2 linked regions of the Paraglaciecola psychrophila 170 genome follow. The protein of the gene in region 1 interacts with the protein of each later gene in a pairwise test. Links are inferred from orthologs where the notes say so. Each region holds a gene or a part of one and is shown on either strand. Other genes may lie near its edges. The genes, in order: yhbY and rho.

Evidence for each region.
Region 2: the proteins of yhbY (region 1) and rho interact in binary tests that used the Escherichia coli proteins (3 or more experiments, as listed by UniProt). The link is inferred for Paraglaciecola psychrophila 170 from one-to-one orthologs.

The regions. Positions count from the first base shown.
Region 1 is NC_020514.1:3,320,914-3,333,951, reverse strand. The notes cover bases 4,737-7,448. They hold yhbY (ribosome assembly RNA-binding protein YhbY), read right to left. Parts: upstream 6,385-7,448; coding sequence 6,088-6,384; downstream 4,737-6,087. Other genes in these bases: ftsH (ATP-dependent zinc metalloprotease FtsH), read left to right, coding at 7,261-7,448; rlmE (23S rRNA (uridine(2552)-2'-O)-methyltransferase RlmE), read left to right, coding at 6,492-7,121; C427_RS14500 (Lon protease family protein), read left to right, coding at 4,737-5,154. Also shown: more of C427_RS14500, read left to right, coding at 2,767-4,736; more of ftsH, read left to right, coding at 7,449-9,159; folP (dihydropteroate synthase), read left to right, coding at 9,243-10,082; glmM (phosphoglucosamine mutase), read left to right, coding at 10,072-11,412; tpiA (triose-phosphate isomerase), read left to right, coding at 11,523-12,269; preprotein translocase subunit SecG, read left to right, coding at 12,279-12,668.
Region 2 is NC_020514.1:142,546-148,329, forward strand. What follows is about bases 2,787-5,784. They hold rho (transcription termination factor Rho), read right to left. Parts: upstream 4,920-5,784; coding sequence 3,654-4,919; downstream 2,787-3,653. Other genes in these bases: trxA (thioredoxin TrxA), read right to left, coding at 5,266-5,592; rhlB (ATP-dependent RNA helicase RhlB), read left to right, coding at 5,694-5,784. Outside these bases: C427_RS00685 (5-(carboxyamino)imidazole ribonucleotide synthase), read right to left, coding at 411-1,550; purE (5-(carboxyamino)imidazole ribonucleotide mutase), read right to left, coding at 1,575-2,069. UniProt on the Escherichia coli protein: Facilitates transcription termination by a mechanism that involves Rho binding to the nascent RNA, activation of Rho's RNA-dependent ATPase activity, and release of the mRNA from the DNA template.

The sequences.
Region 1 (13,038 bases):
ACACTATTAGTTTTTCGTCTTCAACCATTGCGTCAGCGTCAGCAATAGGCCATGGTGCAGTTTCTACTTCATTTTCATGGCCTAAGTCTCGGTACATTACATGACAAATATGAGGTGCAATAGGAGCCAGTAACAAGACTATCGCATCGATACCTTCGCGCATTACTGCTAAGTCTTGGGCAGATATTTTGGGCGCTTTTTGTAAGTGATTGAGCAACTCCATTGTGGCCGCTACAGCGGTGTTAAACGTCTGGCGTCGACCTATATCATCACTGACTTTTTCAATGGTTTTATGCACCAAACGTCTTAGGTTTTTCTGCGGACCAGACAAGTTAGCTTTATTAAGAGTCACTATCTCGCCAGCTTCGACGTGTTCTTGCACTAAGTTCCAAAGACGTTTTACAAACCTGTGTGCACCTTCAACTCCTGAGTCAATCCACTCCAACGTTTGTTCAGGTGGCGCGGCGAACATAGTGAAAACTCGGATGGTATCAGCGCCATATAAATCGATCACTTGCTGTGGATCGATGCCATTGTTTTTCGACTTAGACATTTTGATCATACCGTGATGGATCACTTCCATGCCATCAGACTCAAGTACAGACTTGATGATCCTGCCTTTGTCGTCTTTTTCACTGTTAACGTCAGCAGGGGAAAACCATTCTTTTTGCCTGCTGCATCTTCACGGTAAAAAGAATCTGCTAATACCATACCCTGACATAACAAACGTTTGTAGGGCTCATCAGATTGCACCAAACCTTCATCACGTAAAAGTTTATGAAAAAAGCGTGAGTATAATAGATGTAAAATGGCGTGTTCAATTCCGCCCACATATTGGTCGACTGGTAACCAATAATTAGCCTGTGCAGGATCTAACATGGCTTGGTCGTTTTGTGCGCTGCAATAGCGAGCGTAATACCATGATGATTCCATAAAGGTGTCAAAGGTATCTGTTTCTCTTAAAGCAGGTTGACCGTTAAATTCTGTTTTAGCCCATTCAGGATCGGCTTTAATGGGAGAAATAACCCCATTCATTTGCACATCTTCGGGTAATTCGACGGGTAACTGGTTACTTGGAACAGGTACAGATTCGCCGTTTTCTAAATTCAGCATGGGAATAGGTGTGCCCCAATAACGCTGACGAGACACGCCCCAATCTCTTAAACGATAATTGATTTTCTTTTTGCCTTTACCCTGCTCGCTAAGTGCTTGAGCTATTTTCTCAAAAGCTTCTGCTGAGGTAAGCCCATCAAATTCCCCAGAATTTACCAACAAGCCTTTTTCGGTAAACGCTCCTTGGGTTAGATCACACTCAATGTTATTTTGTGCATCGCCTTGAACAACTTGTTTTATTTCAAGCTCGTATTTAGTGGCAAACTCCCAGTCTCGTTGATCGTGCCCTGGAACTGCCATCACCGCACCTGAGCCGTAACCCATTAATACAAAGTTGGCTACCCAAACTGGCACTTTGTCACCGGTTAAGGGGTGAATGGCGAAATAACCTGTAGCGCAACCTTTCTTCTCCATGGTGGCCATGTCGGCTTCAGCCACTTTAGTGGTTTTGCATTCTTCAATAAAGGCAGCTAAAACAATGTTATTTTTAGCTGCTTCTAATGAAATGGGATGCTGCGCCGCAACGGCAACGTAGGTCACCCCCAATAAAGTGTCAGGACGAGTGGTGTACACATCAAAATTATTGAGCTGAGCAACTGTTTGTTCAAGGGCAAAGGTTATTTCTACACCTTCTGAACGGCCTATCCAGTTTTTTTGCATGGCACGGACTTGCTCAGGCCATTCTTCTAATTGTTCTAAATCGTTAACTAGTTCTTCTGCGTAGTCGGTGATTTTAAGAAACCACTGAGGTATTTCTTTTTGTTCGACTAACGCCCCAGAACGCCAACCACGACCATCAATTACTTGCTCGTTAGCCAGAACCGTATGGTCCACAGGATCCCAGTTAACAGTGGCATTCTTTTTATACACTAAGCCTTTCTCGAACAGACGAGTAAAAAACCATTGCTCCCAGCGGTAATAATCTTTTTTACATGTGGCTATTTCACGGTCCCAGTCGTAACCGAACCCCAATGTTTTTAATTGGGTTTTCATATACTCAATATTAGAATAAGTCCAATTGGCTGGTGCCGTATTATTGTTAAGGGCTGCGTTTTCTGCAGGTAAACCAAATGCATCCCAGCCCATTGGCTGCAGTACATTTTTTCCTAACATTCTTTGATAACGGCTAATCACATCACCAATGGTATAATTGCGAACATGACCCATATGCAAACGGCCACTGGGATAAGGGAACATAGAAAGACAATAGAATTTTTCTTTATCAGCGTCTTCAGTTGCTTTAAAGGTTTGCTGGGTTTCCCAATAGGCTTGAACCTCTTTTTCGATTTCTTGAGGTTGGTACTGTTTTTCGGCCATTAAAAAAGATTTCCGTGAAGAAAGGGATAAGGTCAAAAGACCTTAAACAATGCTATAAAAGTTAGCTACTTAGAATACCTTAGCGCATCCCTTGCTAACAACAGTAAATACGTGATTAATCGAGCTTATTCTGAAGTTTTTAGGTGGATTGAGTGTTTTGGATCCCAAAATATAATTTAAACGATCAGATTAATCCCTAGGATATCTACAATTTGTGTTTTTTTGTATTAAAAATAGTCACTTTTCCATATTCTTTTCGTATCCGTTTGACAGCCTGCTGATTACAGGTTTCACTATTTGGTATATTCCAAAATTGTGGTAATTAAGCCTTTTAATATGCAAAGCAAATATGCCTTACATCTGCAGCAATTGACTGCAAAACCCAGTAGACGCTTAATCAACCAAGCACTACTGGATGATAACGCTTTAAATTCCACTTTTATTGGACAGGATAGAGCGCGTGCAGCTTTGTCTTTTGGTCTGGAAATAGAAGCGCGAGGATACAATCTTTATGTGATGGGTGAACAAGCCACTGGGCGCTTTACATTAGTGCATGAATTTATTGATAAATTCGTACAAAAAACAGTCACGCCTGATGATTGGTGTTATATCAATAATTTTGAAGACGAGCGTGAACCATTTTCCTTAAGATTGATGGCAGGGGAAAGTAAAAAGCTCATCAAAGATATGGAAAATTTAATTGATGAATTATTAGATACCTTTCCAGCAGCATTTGATAATCCCGGTTATCAGCGAAAAAAAGTGGCAATTACCCGAGAGTTTGATCAAGGATATGACAAAGCAATTGATGCTGTTGAAAAACTAGCCCAACAGCAAAATGTGGCCATGTATGAAGATGCTGGCACAATTACCTTTTCGCCTATTGTCGACGGTAACCCGGTTACTGATGCTGAGTTTGCTAAAGCCTCAGATGAACAGAGGCAACACTATTATCAATTGATTGATGAACTTGAAAACAAATTAAGTGAAGCGTTAATTGAATTACCTAAGTGGAAGCGCGCGACTGCGGAAAAACTAAGAAAGCTTAAAAAAGAAACCGCAGAACAGGGTATAAAGCCATTATTAAAAGATTTAGAGCATAAATATTCATCTGACCTGGCTATCTTAAAGTTTTTACGGCAGCTTAAACCACACTTGGTAGAGACAGTGGTTGAAATATTAGCTGACGATAAAAAAGATGACAAGCATGACGAGTTCGAAAAACGCTCTATTTTAGAAGAACAATATTTACCCAATATTATTGTCTCCCATGATTTAAACAGCGGCTCTCCAGTAATATATGAACCTAACCCAACTCATCAAAATCTGTTCGGCCAGGTTGAATACACCAATATTCAAGGTTCGGTTTTTACTAACTACCGGATGATCCGACCCGGTGCCATGCATCGAGCAAATGGTGGATATCTGTTGCTCGATGTAGACAAACTCATTGAGCAACCTTATGCATGGGAAACCCTTAAATTAGCGCTTAAATTTGGGTCGCTTAAAATGGACTTGCCACAACATGATGTAGGAATGGTCAATTCGATTACGCTCAATCCTCAACAAATACCTATAGACGTCAAAGTGGTTTTGTTGGGCTCCCGTGACCTTTATTATACCTTGCAGGATTATGATGATGAATTTTATGAGTTATTTAGAGTATTAGTGGATTTTGACCATGAAATCCCTTTAGATAAAAAAACTTTATTTGATTTTGTTGGCCGCGTGAGAGTACAAGTGAAAGAGTTGGGTTTGCAGAGTATTTCTGCTAAAGCTATGTATCGATTAGTGGAGTACAGCTTGCGTCTTGCAGAACATCAACAGCGTTTGTCTGCTCGTTTTTCAGACGTGATCGAGCTACTCCATGAAGCCGAATATTTTTGCAGGCATCAACAGACCCAAGAACTCGATGTGACTCATATTGAAGCTGCTTTGGCGGCAAAAACTCATCGCACTGGGCGTGTTAGTGAAGCCGTATTAGATGATATTAAACAAGGCCAAATTCTGATTGCAACGCAAGGCATTGACGTGGGGAAAGTGAATGGTCTAACTGTACTGGAAATCGGCGATAGTATGTTTGGAACACCTGCGCGCATTACCTCAACAGTTTACGTTGGCGCTAATGGTGTAGTGGATATTGAGCGCGAAGTCGAACTCGGTCAACCCAGTCACTCTAAGGGGGTGATGTTGTTAACAGGGTATTTGGGACATAAATATGCTCAATTATTTCCATTAACGTTATCAGCAAATATTGCGATTGAGCAGTCTTACGGACACATAGACGGTGATAGTGCTTCATTAGCAGAGTTGGTTGCGTTGATTTCAGCGTTAACTAAAATGCCTGTCCGTCAAGATTTAGCGATCACAGGCTCAATCAATCAATATGGTCAAGTGCAGTCAGTGGGCGGTGTAAATGAGAAAATTGAAGGCTTCTTTAAACTTTGCCAACATCGCGGCTTAACGGGTAAGCAAGGAGTCATTATTCCTAAGTCTAATCAAGTCAATCTTATGCTTGATAAGGAAGTATTGGCGGCTGTAAAAGCACAGAAATTCCATATTTGTGTGGTTGAAACTGTTGATGATGCGCTGGAGTTGTTGATGAATAAAGTTGCGGGTGTGCATAATACCAAGGGACGATATCCCAAAGGTTCAGTTAACTATATGGCGGTTTCAAGTTTACTTAATATTGCCAATATAGTATCGGGCGCAGATGATGATTAGTTGAAATAGCAAGATCAAAGGTCAACAGAGAAAGTTTATTCTGATAGGATCTCGATTCTATTAATTCAAATTTATAAGTTATTATTATGCAAATATCGAAGGGCACCGTTGTCCTGTTTCACTATCGGATCAAAGATTTAGACGGTAAAGAATTAGAGTCAAATTTTGCTGAGCAGGCCGTTGCTTACTTACATGGCTATAATAATATGATGCCGGGTGTCGAAAAGTCCCTAGAGTCTATGTCAAAAGGAGACTTGCTTGAAGCTGAATTAGAAGCAGACGAAACCTATGGTGAAATTCAAGCCGATAGCGAACAACGTATACCGGTTAAACATTTGCTTAGCGCAGAAAAAAACCAAAATGGAAAGCAGGAATGACAGCTGTAGTCAACTCAGAGCAAGGCCAGCGAGAGGTCACGATTATCAAAGTGGGTAAATTTATGGTTACTATAGATACCAACCATCCATTGGCGGGCAAAACCTTACAATTTGAATTGCAAGTTGAAGATGTGCGTGCAGCAACCGATGAAGAAATAGAGCATGGTCATGCTCATGGCGCTGGAGGACATCATCATTAATTAACTAGAGAAAACTGGGCTATACTTCAAAAATAAAGAACCAAGTTTACTATCTAATGATTGTCTAAATCTTTAAAGAAAAGTCGATGTCTGTCGAGCTAGACATTAATTTGCTAGATTCAAAACCGCAAACAGATAAATCAGAAACACCGAAGCTTATGGTCAATGGAATGTTGACAAGTTGCTAAGGTATACAATTTTTAAATCGATTTGCGGTATTCTTTAGTTATATTCAACTTAGCTACAATTAGCATTTAACTGCTTATATAACTTAAACTGATAAACATTTTTAGAAATTTGTTATTTTTATCTTCAAAAAGTCAAAAGTAGAGCGGATATCCATTCCTAGATCTACTCTAACGCTTGGGTAATTCTATTTTTTTGTCAGCGCTTTGTTTAAATAAAACTAAAACGTGTCCAATCGATTGTAATTTTATTGCACCTGTTTCTCTAATAATGGCATCCATTATTAGAGCTTTTTCTTCCTTATCATCCGTTGGGATTTTAATTTTGATTAATTCGTGGTGGTTGATAGCTCCTTCTATTTCCGCCAAAACGCCCTCCGTAAGGCCGTTATTGCCTAACTGGACAACTGGTTTTAAAGAATGGGCAAGGCCCTTGAGATGCTGTATTTGTTTGTTTGATAAAGTCATTTATTAGTTTTTCTTACAAATTTATTAAAGATGGATGGTTGAAAAGGGCTATTCTAGCGCCATCTCCCATTTAATCCAAATTTGAATACAGTGTTTTTGACAGGTCGATGAGTAAAAATAAACAATCTGTTAGTAGCCAGCGTTGGTTGAAAGAACATTTTGATGACAAATTTGTGCAAAAAGCACAAAAACAAGGTCTGAGATCTAGAGCTGGATTTAAGATAGAAGAAATTCAACAAAAAGATGGTTTAATTAAACCCTCCATGACAGTGGTTGATTTAGGTGCCGCTCCGGGAGGCTGGTCACAATACGTGACTAAAGTGGTGGGTGAAGATGGCTTGGTTATAGCTTGTGACATTTTACCTATGGACCCTTTGGCTGGTGTGTCATTTCTCCAAGGTGACTTTCGTGAAGAAAATGTTTTAAATGAATTACTGAACAAAATAGGTGGCAAAAACGTAGATATTGTAATGTCTGATATGGCACCAAACATGAGTGGCAACGATGCAATAGATCAAGCTAAATCAATGTACCTAGGAGAATTAGCTTTAGCTATGTGTCACCAAGTTTTGAAGAAAGATGGAAGTTTTGTAATCAAAGTATTTATGGGGGAGGGGTTTGAGCCATTTATGAAAGAATTACAAAAAGCTTTTAAAAAGGTAAAAACTCGTAAGCCTGAATCATCCCGAGCTCGCTCCAGAGAGGTTTATCTTGTGGCGACAGGGTACAAATTATAGTAGTCTCAACGTCACTTGGTAACAAGGCGCGAGACGCAATTCAAAGAGTCATACAGACTCTAGCAACAACAGAGGTTTAACAACTTGAGCGACATGGACAAAAAATTTAATCTTATGGCTGGTTATCGCTGTCGTATTGATGTCGGTTTTCCAAAATTTTTCAGGCACTGAATCTAAATCAACCAATACGGATTACACGTTATTCTTGCGCGATGTAAGCAACGGTGTAGTTAGCAGTGCCACTATCGACAGAAACACAGGGCAGATTAATGGTGTGAAACGTAATGGTGAATCTTTTACTACCATTATTCCTTATACTGACCTTGCGTTGATGGATGAGTTGATTGAAAACAATGTAGCAGTTTTTGGTAAAGAGCCCGAGGAGTCGTCTCTTTTAACCTCGATATTCATATCGTGGTTTCCAATGTTATTGCTGATCGGTGTGTGGATATTCTTTATGCGCCAGATGCAAGGCGGTGGAGGCGGTAAAGGTGCGATGTCTTTTGGTAAAAGCAAAGCACGCCTATTAGGCGAAGATCAAATTAAGACAACTTTTGCTGATGTGGCAGGGTGTGATGAAGCTAAAGAAGACGTGTCTGAATTAGTCGATTTCCTTAGTGATCCAACTAAATTCCAAAAGTTAGGCGGTAGGATCCCAACAGGTATTCTAATGGTTGGTCCTCCTGGAACGGGTAAAACGTTGCTGGCAAAAGCAATAGCCGGTGAAGCAAAAGTTCCATTCTTTACTATCTCAGGTTCTGACTTCGTAGAAATGTTTGTCGGTGTAGGTGCATCTCGTGTGCGTGACATGTTTGAACAAGCTAAAAAATCAGCTCCTTGCATTATTTTTATCGATGAAATTGATGCAGTAGGGCGAAAACGTGGTGCCGGTGTAGGTGGCGGTCACGATGAAAGAGAACAAACACTTAACCAAATGTTAGTTGAGATGGATGGTTTTGAGGGTAATGAAGGTATTATAGTTATTGCCGCAACTAACCGTCCAGACGTACTTGACCCAGCCTTACTAAGACCAGGTCGTTTTGACCGTCAAGTGACTGTTGGTTTACCAGATATTCGTGGACGTGAACAAATACTTAAGGTACATATGCGTAAGGTGCCATTAGGCGACAACGTCGAAGCTAGCTTAATTGCTCGTGGTACACCTGGGTTTTCTGGTGCTGATTTGGCCAACTTGGTCAACGAGGCCGCTTTGTTTGCAGCTCGAACAGGCAAGAAAGTAGTAGCTATGGATGAATTTGATAAAGCCAAAGATAAAATCATGATGGGCTCTGAACGTAAGGGCATGGTTATGTCAGAGGCAGAAAAAACCAATACTGCATATCATGAAGCAGGTCACGCTATTGTAGGCCGCATGGTACCAGAGCATGATCCAGTATATAAAGTATCGATTATACCTCGTGGCAGAGCATTAGGTGTGACGATGTATCTTCCAGAGCAGGACAGATACAGTCATAGCAAGCAACACCTTGAAAGCATGATATCTAGCTTGTTCGGTGGGCGAATTGCAGAAACCATTACCTTAGGTGAAGATGGGGTCACCACTGGCGCATCAAATGATATTGAACGTGCTACTGATATTGCTCGTAAAATGGTAACTCAGTGGGGGTTATCTTCGAAAATGGGTCCTATGCTTTATGCTGAAGAAGAAGGTGAAGTTTTTCTTGGCAATACCATGTCCAAGTCTAAGAACATGTCTGATGACACCGCTCGAGCAATTGATGCTGAGATTAAATCGATAATCGATCGTAACTACGAGCGTGCTGAAAAAATTCTCAACGAAAACCGAGATGTTTTGGAAACAATGAAAGATTGTTTGATGAAATACGAAACTATTGACGCAAAACAAATTGATGATTTAATGGCAAGAATAGAACCACGCCCCCCAGCAGATTGGGTACGTGATAACAAAGATGATAATGATAAACCTTCTGGCGGAGCCCCTGTGGCTGATGCGGATAAGAAAGATAACAAGCCAGTTCAACCTAATATAGGTAATCCTGGCGACGCAACTAACTAAGATTGTTGGATGTGCTCAAAACGCTTTGTTGATTCTTCAGCAGAGCGTTTTTTTTATACAAAATATATTTATATTGAGCGTTTATGCAGTTTAAAGATAAGTTTTTAGATTTATCTTCACCTAGGGTGATGGGGATATTAAACGTCACACCGGATTCATTTTCCGATGGTGGCGCCTTCAATATACTCGACAACGGTTTAGTTCAAGCGGAATTGATGATAAGTGAAGGTGCTGACATTATTGATATCGGTGGGGAGTCTACCAGACCAGGTGCACAAGCTGTTTCAGTGCAACAAGAGCTTGACCGTGTTATCCCCGTGATTGAGTCAATGTATCAACGTTTTGATACCATTATCTCCATAGATACTAGTAAAGCCAAAGTGATGACCGAAGCAGTTAATGCCGGTGCTAGCTTAATTAACGATGTTCGTGCACTTCAAGAAAACGGTTCTTTAGTTGCTGCTGTTGAAGCTAATGTGCCTGTATGCCTAATGCATATGCAAGGGCAACCAAGAGCGATGCAACAAAGCCCTCAATATGATGATGTTGTCAAGGACGTGATGACATTTTTACAAGAGCGAATTTCTGTATGCTGTGATGCTGGCATAAATGCAGATCAAATTATTGTTGATCCAGGTTTTGGTTTTGGTAAGTCACTTGAACACAATTATAAAATATTAGCCAATCTTGAAGCGTTTCATCAATTAAATGCACCTATTCTGGCAGGAATGTCGCGTAAATCGATGATTGGGAACTTGTTAAATCGACAAATAGAGCAACGTTTAGCCGGAAATATTGCAGTTGCCACAGTGGCTGCTCAAAAGGGTGCGCAAATAATTAGAGTTCATGATGTTAAAGAGACAGTAGATGCTGTTAAAATAATAAATATGATTAACGCTTGCAGGAATAATAATGAGCGATAGAAAATATTTTGGTACCGATGGTATCCGTGGAAAAGTCGGTGAAAACATCATCAATCCAGAATTTGTAATGAAATTGGGTTGGGCTGCAGGTAAAGTTTTAGCTGGCCATGGCACTAATAAAGTGCTGATTGGTAAAGATACTCGCATTTCAGGTTATATGTTGGAGTCTGCATTAGAAGCAGGATTGTCAGCAGCAGGTATTAATATCGGATTGCTTGGACCTATGCCCACTCCGGCTATTGCTTATTTAACAAAAACATTTCGGTCTGAGGCTGGCATAGTTATCAGTGCCTCGCATAATCCGTATTACGACAATGGTATCAAGTTTTTTTCTGCTGATGGTATGAAGTTAGATGACGCAATTGAGATGGCCATAGAAGAACAAATGGACAAACCCATGAAGTGTGTTGCTTCAGATAAATTGGGTAAAGCTGTGCGCATTAGTGATGCTGCGGGTCGTTATATTGAATTTTGTAAAGGCAATTTCCCTTCTACATTGTCACTCAAAGGTCTAAAAATAGTAGTTGATTGTGCCAATGGTGCTACTTATCACATTGCACCCAATGTTCTCAGTGAATTAGGCGCAGAAGTTATAGAAATTGGGACTGAACCCGACGGTTTGAACATCAACCGCAAAGTAGGCGCAACGTCTATGAAAGCGGTAACTGAAAGTGTTATCAAAAATAAAGCTGATTTAGGTTTTGCTCTGGATGGTGACGGGGACCGCCTGATGTTAGTTGATCACAAAGGTAACGTGATAGATGGTGACCAAATTGTGTATATCATCGCTAGAGACGCACTTAAAAATCGGCGTTTAATAGGCGGGGTAGTTGGCACTGTAATGAGTAACTTAGGCTTGGAAGTGGCACTCGGCACTCTAGGTGTGCCATTTTTGCGAAGTAAAGTGGGTGACCGATACGTAATGGAATTACTTAAGAAAAAAGGGTGGTCAATTGGAGGTGAGGGTTCTGGTCATGTGTTAAATTTGGCTGCAGCGTCTACTGGAGATGGAATTGTAGCTGGGCTACAAGTTTTGGCAGCTATGTTACACGCGGACATGACCTTGAATGAATTGAGTCGTGGTATGATTAAATATCCTCAGACGCTGATTAATGTGAGGTTTTGTGAGGGCACTAAACCACTAGAAGAAAAAAGTGTCAAACAAGCGGTGATAGAGGCAGAGAAAAACTTGCGCGATAGAGGCCGGGTATTGTTACGTAAAAGTGGAACTGAACCTCTTGTTAGAGTGATGGTAGAAGCGAATGATGCGCAGGATTCCAGTACTTGGGCTGAACATATTGCTGATGCTGTGCGTAAAATAAGCGATTAGTAAGGTTTACAGAGTATTAATAGGTTCAGGCACTTGTATATTGTCACTGGGTTAGTTAACATCTCGCGCGCTTTTTTATTGGTGTTACATGTGGGATGACGGAGCATAACGTGGAATCAAATAGTCGAAGACAGTTAGTCGCTGGTAATTGGAAGATGAATGGCGATAAAGCTCTGGTTGATAAAGTGCAGAAGCAATTTGCTGCGGCCACTCTTAATAATATGGATGTGGTGATCTGTCCCCCCTTTCCATACTTGGGGCTTTTTGATGGTAAAGTGAAATTAGGTTCTCAAAATATTAGCCAATTTGAATCTGGCGCGCACACAGGTGAAGTGTCTGTTGCCATGCTTAAAGAGTTCAATTGCCAATATGTTATTGTTGGGCATTCGGAACGTCGTGCGGACAATAACGAATCTAGCAGCTTAGTTGCGTTAAAAGTTGAACAGGTATTAAATGCCTATTTAACCCCTATTTTATGTGTTGGCGAACCTGAAGATGTGCGAGACGATGGCACATTGTTCGATTACATCGCTGCGCAGTTAGACACAGTGCTGCTTAAAGTTGGCATAAGCCAATTCGCTGATATCGTTTTAGCTTATGAACCTATATGGGCAATCGGTACTGGTAAAACTGCAAGTCCGGCGCAAGCGCAAGAAGTGCATGCATTTATTCGCGGGCATCTAGCAAAACAAGATAACAACATTGCGGCCAATATAGTTATTTTATATGGCGGCAGTGTTAAAGGTAACAATGCCCAAGAGCTATTTTCTCAGGCAGATGTAGATGGCGGTTTGATTGGCGGTGCCAGTCTAAATCCAGAAGATTTTTTAAGTATTTGCCAAGCGGCAAATCAGTAGAGGCAGCACATGGTTTTTTACGAAGTATTAGTTATTGTTTATTTGATTGTAGCGGTTATGTTGATAGGTTTCGTACTGATTCAACAAGGTAAGGGCGCCGGTATGGGCGCATCTTTTGGAAGTGGCGGTTCGAACACTGTGTTCGGTTCAACAGGATCGGGTAACTTTTTAACTAGAACAACAGCCGTTCTTGCAACATTGTTTTTTGTTATTAGTCTAATATTGGGTAATCAGACAGCAGATAAAGAAAAAGCAGTCGACGAATGGCAAAACCTAGAAGTTCCCATGGCTGAACAAGCTGTTGATTCTGATATTCCAGTTTCTGAACCCTCTATGTCAGCTGCTCCAGGTTCTGATGTACCAGTAACAGAAGCACCTAAAGAAGACGTACCAAACTAGTTTTAAAAATGCGGATGTGGTGGAATTGGTAGACACGCAGCCTTGAGGGGGCTGTGACTTAGGTCGTGAGAGTTCGAGTCTCTCCATCCGCACCAATTATGAAAAAAGGTCTTGGGTTATACCAAGACCTTTTTTTTTGTGCTTTTTTAAACCTGCGATTTAATTATTTATAGCTAGTCGCTACCAGCTATAAGATAAAGAGCACGTTTCGCGCCATCGTCCGATAGTTTTTATAAAGACAAAAAGCATGTGTTGGCGCTTACTGCTTTCCCGCGCGGTGTTCGCATGGCTTTTTTCACACAGCATTCATGCTGTACGACTTACTTTTTGCCTTTAGCAGCAAAAAGTAAGCAAAAATGCTGTTCGCCAA
Region 2 (5,784 bases), 3.2 Mb from region 1 along the record:
CGTTTTGTTTCGATGAATTTTTACGACAAAATGGTGCCGACTACCGGATTCGAACTGCTATGAAGCTTAGCTACTGATTGCAAGTCCGTTTGAAAATATTTGAAGAAAAGAATGGTGCCGACTACCGGAGTCGAACTGCTATGAAGCTTAGCTACTGATTACAAGTCCGTTTGAAGATATTTGAAGGAAAGAATGGTGCCGACTACCGGAGTCGAACTGGTGACCTACTGATTACAAGTCAGTTGCTCTACCAACTGAGCTAAGTCGGCACACAGGATAAATCTTTCTGGGTGACACTACTTTTGGGTTGTTGATAAACTACTTTGTAGCAGCTAATCCCTAAAGCGAGCGCCATTGTATTCACAATTTATATGATGTCAATCAAATACCATAAAATTCTAATCAGATGCTTAAAGTTTCAGCAATCGGGCTGCTTCATCTTTAAGCATCGGGAAGTATTCTATTGGCACGTATTCGGCCAAAGCTAACATCGTGTTACCAAGCTCAGCATAATTGTCGGCACATAAATTAAAGTGTCCCATCTTGCGTTTTTTCCGTGGTGTTTTGCCATACCAATGTAAATGACAGCCTGGAATGCTAAGCATATCGCGGGCAAAATCTTTGCAACCTATGATATTGATCATTGCAGTGGGTGAGGTCACTTTAGTTGAACCTAAAGGTAATCCTCTTACAGCTCTTAGATGATTCTCAAACTGGCAGGTGTCTGAGCCTTGCATGGTCCAATGTCCTGAGTTATGTACTCGTGGGGCAATTTCATTGACTAGCAATTGTTCGCCAATTTGGAAAAATTCTACCGCCAATACACCTACGTAATCTAAGGATTCTGCTAGTTTATTAAAGATTTCTTGTGCTTGTTGACTGAGTGCTTCGTCAACTTTCGGGGCAGGTGCAATAGAGACATGTAATTGGCCTTGGTAGTGCAAGTTTTCGGCAAGTGGATAATAGGCAATATCACCTTTACTGCTGCGTACTGCAACCAGTGAAAGCTCTCGATCAAAGTTGAGCATTTTCTCAACTATTAAAGGCACTTTGTGCAAGTTCAATTTTGATAGTTTTAGCTTAAGTTCAGGTAAGTCGCTTTGGTTTTGTAAACGCCATTGACCGTATCCATCATAGCCATCTCTGCTTGCTTTGATGATTAATTTTTCACCAAGCTTATCGACTGCCGCATCTAATTCTTCGACATCGGTGACGATTTCAAATGGGCAGTTGGCAATCTCCAGCTTTTCGAGTAATTTTTTCTCTCTTACTCTATCAGCACCAGTTAGGATTGCCTCTACGCTAGGTTTGAGTTTGCCGCTACCATGGACTAACTCGAGCAGGTCCTCAGGGATACTTTCAAATTCTACCGTGATCGCATTGACTTCCTCAATCACCCTGTCCAGTGAGTTGTTGATAATATGCTTAGTAACAGGATCAACAATCTTATTATCCACTACATCAACTGCCTGAACACTTATTCCAAGCGGATAGCCAGACAAAGCCATCATTCTAGCCAATTGGCCTGATCCAAGAACTAATATGCTCATTTATACAGTCTCACGTTAATTTTATCATAAAGAGGGAAGGACCAATTCGTCTTGTGCCAACACAGTAGCTGTTTGCTCGGCTCTAAAATTTATAATGGCTTGTTGTACCTCTGGATTTTGTAGGCCGACTACCTGCGCTGCTAACAATCCAGCATTGGCTGCACCGGCTTCACCAATTGCTAATGTGCCTACTGCAACGCCTTTGGGCATTTGCACGATGGAGAGTAAAGAGTCAATACCGTTCAATTGGCTTGAGCGCACAGGTACACCAAATACGGGTAAATGTGTATGTGCCGCGATCATACCGGGTAAATGTGCTGCACCACCGGCTCCACCAATAATGACTTGATAACCTTTAGAAGCAGCTTGCTCGGCAAATTCTGAAAGAGAATTTGGGGTCCTGTGAGCAGAGATAACTTCGGCTGTATAACTTACGCCAAGTTTTTCTAACATGAGCGCTGCTTTTTGCATGGTGGGCCAATCAGACTTGGAACCCATTACTATTGCCACGTTTGGCATAACTTTCTCTCTTAAATCACATTTTATGATATGAGGGGAAACAATCCCTCCAAAATTTTTGGACACATATTATAGCTCATCGCAATCAGCATAGAAACCACCCCAATCAGCGGTGTCATTCATACGTATTTTAATGCATTTTCATGTAATCCAAGGTTAAGTCTGTGAGTAATTTCACGCCTGTTTTCATACCTGAATCGTCAACATAAAAACTCTGGGGTGTGATGAGCTGGGGCTTGGTCTGCTGGCACATCCAAGGGTTTACCACCAATCCACATATATAATCCCGGTATTTTTTCTTGAAAAAACGAAAAATCTTCAGCGCCAGTTACAGGTTTACTGTAAATAACATTGTCGGCACCAGCACTTCTTATCAGTGTGGGCACCATTTTTTCAGTTAGTGCAGGATCGTTATAGGTGATGGGGTAGGAGTAATCCAAAGGCAACGTTACTTCGACTTCGGCGCGCATGCTGTCAGCAATACCTTTAACCTTTCTAGGTAGCGCTTCGTACATATGGTCACGTGCCGCTTTGTTCAATGTACGAATGGTGCCCACTAATTCAACCTCACTAGGGATAATGTTAGAGCGGTTGCCGCCATGAATAGAGCCTATGGTGACGACCGCTGCTTCATCAATGAGTTTAATTTCTCGGCTGACTATGGTTTGCAAGCTCATAATGATTTGTGCAGCTGTAGTGATAGGGTCCACACTCAACCAAGGGTAAGCCCCATGTGCTTGTTTGCCTTTTATGACTATTTTAAACGGGTCAACTGCAGCCATAGTGCCGCCTTCTTTATAACGTATTTTGCCTACGTCGGTATCAGAACTAATATGCAGTCCAAAAATCACATCTACTGCGGGATTCTTGAGCACTCCCTCTGCAATCATCAGTTCAGCACCCCCTTTTTCACCTCTAGGTGCACCTTCTTCTGCGGGTTGAAATATAAATTTCACTTTACCCTTTAGCTGATTCTTTATTTTAACTAATATCTCCGCGGCACCCATTAACATGGCAACATGAGTATCGTGGCCACAGGCGTGCATGACTGGTACATCATTACCTTCAAGTTCACCACGCTGGGTCGACTTCCAAGGTAAATCATTTTGCTCAAGTACAGGAAGTCCATCTATATCCGCACGTAGTGCAATCACTGGCCCTGGTTTGCCACTATCAAGTACCGCTACCACTCCTGTTATAGCGACACCAGTCTGTACTTCTAATCCAAGGCTCTTAAGGTGTTTAGTAATATATTTTGCCGTTTCAAACTCACGGTTAGATAATTCTGGATGTTGGTGTAGATGATGACGCCATTTAATAACCTTTGCTTCAATATCATTAACCATTTCTTCAATGTTAGAAGCCGCAGTTATTTTGGGTGTGAAAATTAATAGTAGAAATAAGACGGGTATAAGCTGTTTCATTAATGATCGACTTTAAGTGGGTGGCTATCTAATATGTTGAAAGCGCATCAGCTTGTCAAATGTTAAGCAAAGTTAGGTGTGGAGATTTGAACCGTAAAAAATCCGCTTGCAGTTTCCTGAGGCGGACTTTATTACTTTATAAGAGGCTTTTACAAAAAGCTTAGCTTCTTTGTTTACGCATTGCAGTGAAGAATTCGTTGTTAGTTTTCGTCATAGACAACTTACCAATAAGAAATTCCATGGCATCTATCTCAGACATTTCATGTACTATTTTGCGTAATATCCACATCTTTTGTAATTCGTCTGGTGTGGTTAATAACTCTTCTCGACGAGTACCTGAACGATTGTAGTCGATAGCTGGAAATACACGTTTCTCAGCAATTTTACGGTTCAGGTGCAATTCCATATTACCCGTACCTTTAAATTCTTCGTAGATAACTTCATCCATCTTAGAACCAGTATCAATCAATGCTGTGGCAATGATTGTTAAGCTGCCGCCTTCTTCGATGTTACGCGCAGCACCAAAGAAACGTTTAGGTTTGTGCAATGCGTTGGCATCCACACCACCGGTTAATACTTTGCCTGATGAAGGTATAACTGTGTTGTAAGCTCGCGCTAAACGTGTGATTGAGTCTAGCAAAATGACCACGTCTTTTTTGTGTTCGACTAAACGTTTGGCTTTTTCGATTACCATTTCAGCCACTTGTACGTGGCGACTCGCTGGTTCGTCAAAAGTAGATGCAATAACTTCACCCCGAACTAAGCGCTGCATTTCAGTCACTTCTTCTGGTCGTTCATCAATTAATAATACCATCAACAAACATTCTGGATGGTTAGCGGCAATAGATTGGGCGATGTTTTGTAGCAGTAATGTTTTACCTGCTTTAGGTGGTGCGACTATCAAACCACGTTGGCCGCGGCCAATTGGAGCTGCTAGGTCTAAAACCCGTGCAGTGATATCTTCGCTACTACCATTGCCACGTTCCATGATTAAGCGTTCGTTAGCGTGAAGTGGTGTTAAATTTTCGAATAATATTTTATTACGTGCATTTTCAGGGCGATCATAATTGACTTCACTTATTTTCAATAATGCGAAGTAACGCTCGGTGTCTTTTGGTGGGCGTATTTTGCCTGAAATCGTATCGCCAGTTCGCAAGTTGAAGCGTCTGATTTGACTAGGCGAGACATAAATGTCGTCTGGGCCTGCCAAGTATGAAGAGTCGTTGGAACGCAAAAATCCAAAACCATCTTGAAGAATTTCTAGTACGCCATCACCAAAAATGTCTTCACCGCTTTTAGCGTGAGATTTTAGGATAGAAAAAATAATGTCTTGTTTGCGAGCGCGAGCCATGTTTTCTAGCTTCATTTCTTCGGCTAGGCTAACCAGTTCACTGATCGGTTTATTCTTGAGTTCGGTAAGATTCATAATTGGTAGGTCTTTATGCTAGAAGCTTCTCTTAAAAGCCAGTTTGATTGATTCAAAGGTTTTACTTATGTATATCTCTGATTTGAGCGAAGTGTGGGTGTGTTCAGGTATGAACAAGATAAAAGTTAGCACCTAATAATTCCCGCGTCCAGTGAATTGTCTGTTTGTCAGCCAATTTAACATCATTCTACATCCCCGCTATTAAAATAAGGGCCATCCATTAAAACGCAAAGTAACAATTTGTTTGCAGTAGTAACAGGCTCTACGGGCATGGTGGGGACTAGTCATTCACAAAAAAGCTCAGCCAAAGCTGAGCTTATATATTTATATTTTGTAGTAACAAATATTAAATGTTTTCGTTCAAAAACTCTAAAAGTTGAGCTTTTGACAATGCACCCACTTTAGTGGCCGCTACATTACCACCTTTAAATAAGAGTAATGTAGGTATACCTCTTATGCCATACTTAGGCGGAGTTTCGTTATTTTCATCGACATTCAGCTTACCAACTGTTACTTTGCCGTCGAATTCGTCAGCCACTTCATGCAGTATTGGTGCGATCATTTTACATGGACCACACCATTCTGCCCAAAAATCAACTAACACAGGACCAGCTGCATTGATAACATCTGCCTCGAAACTATCATCTGATAACTGGATAATTTTGTCGCTCATACTTTTCTCCGTAATTTTCTCTCTCGCTGAGATGACTCAACGCAGTTGTGATTGTTATATAGAAACTAGTTTTTAATGCAAGCAATGATAAGCTATAAGCTATGCCAACTACACATTTAACCGATACAAAATTTTCAGATTTACCCATTCATCAGCAAGTTGTAGATGCGCTGTCTGAGGCTAATTTCAACC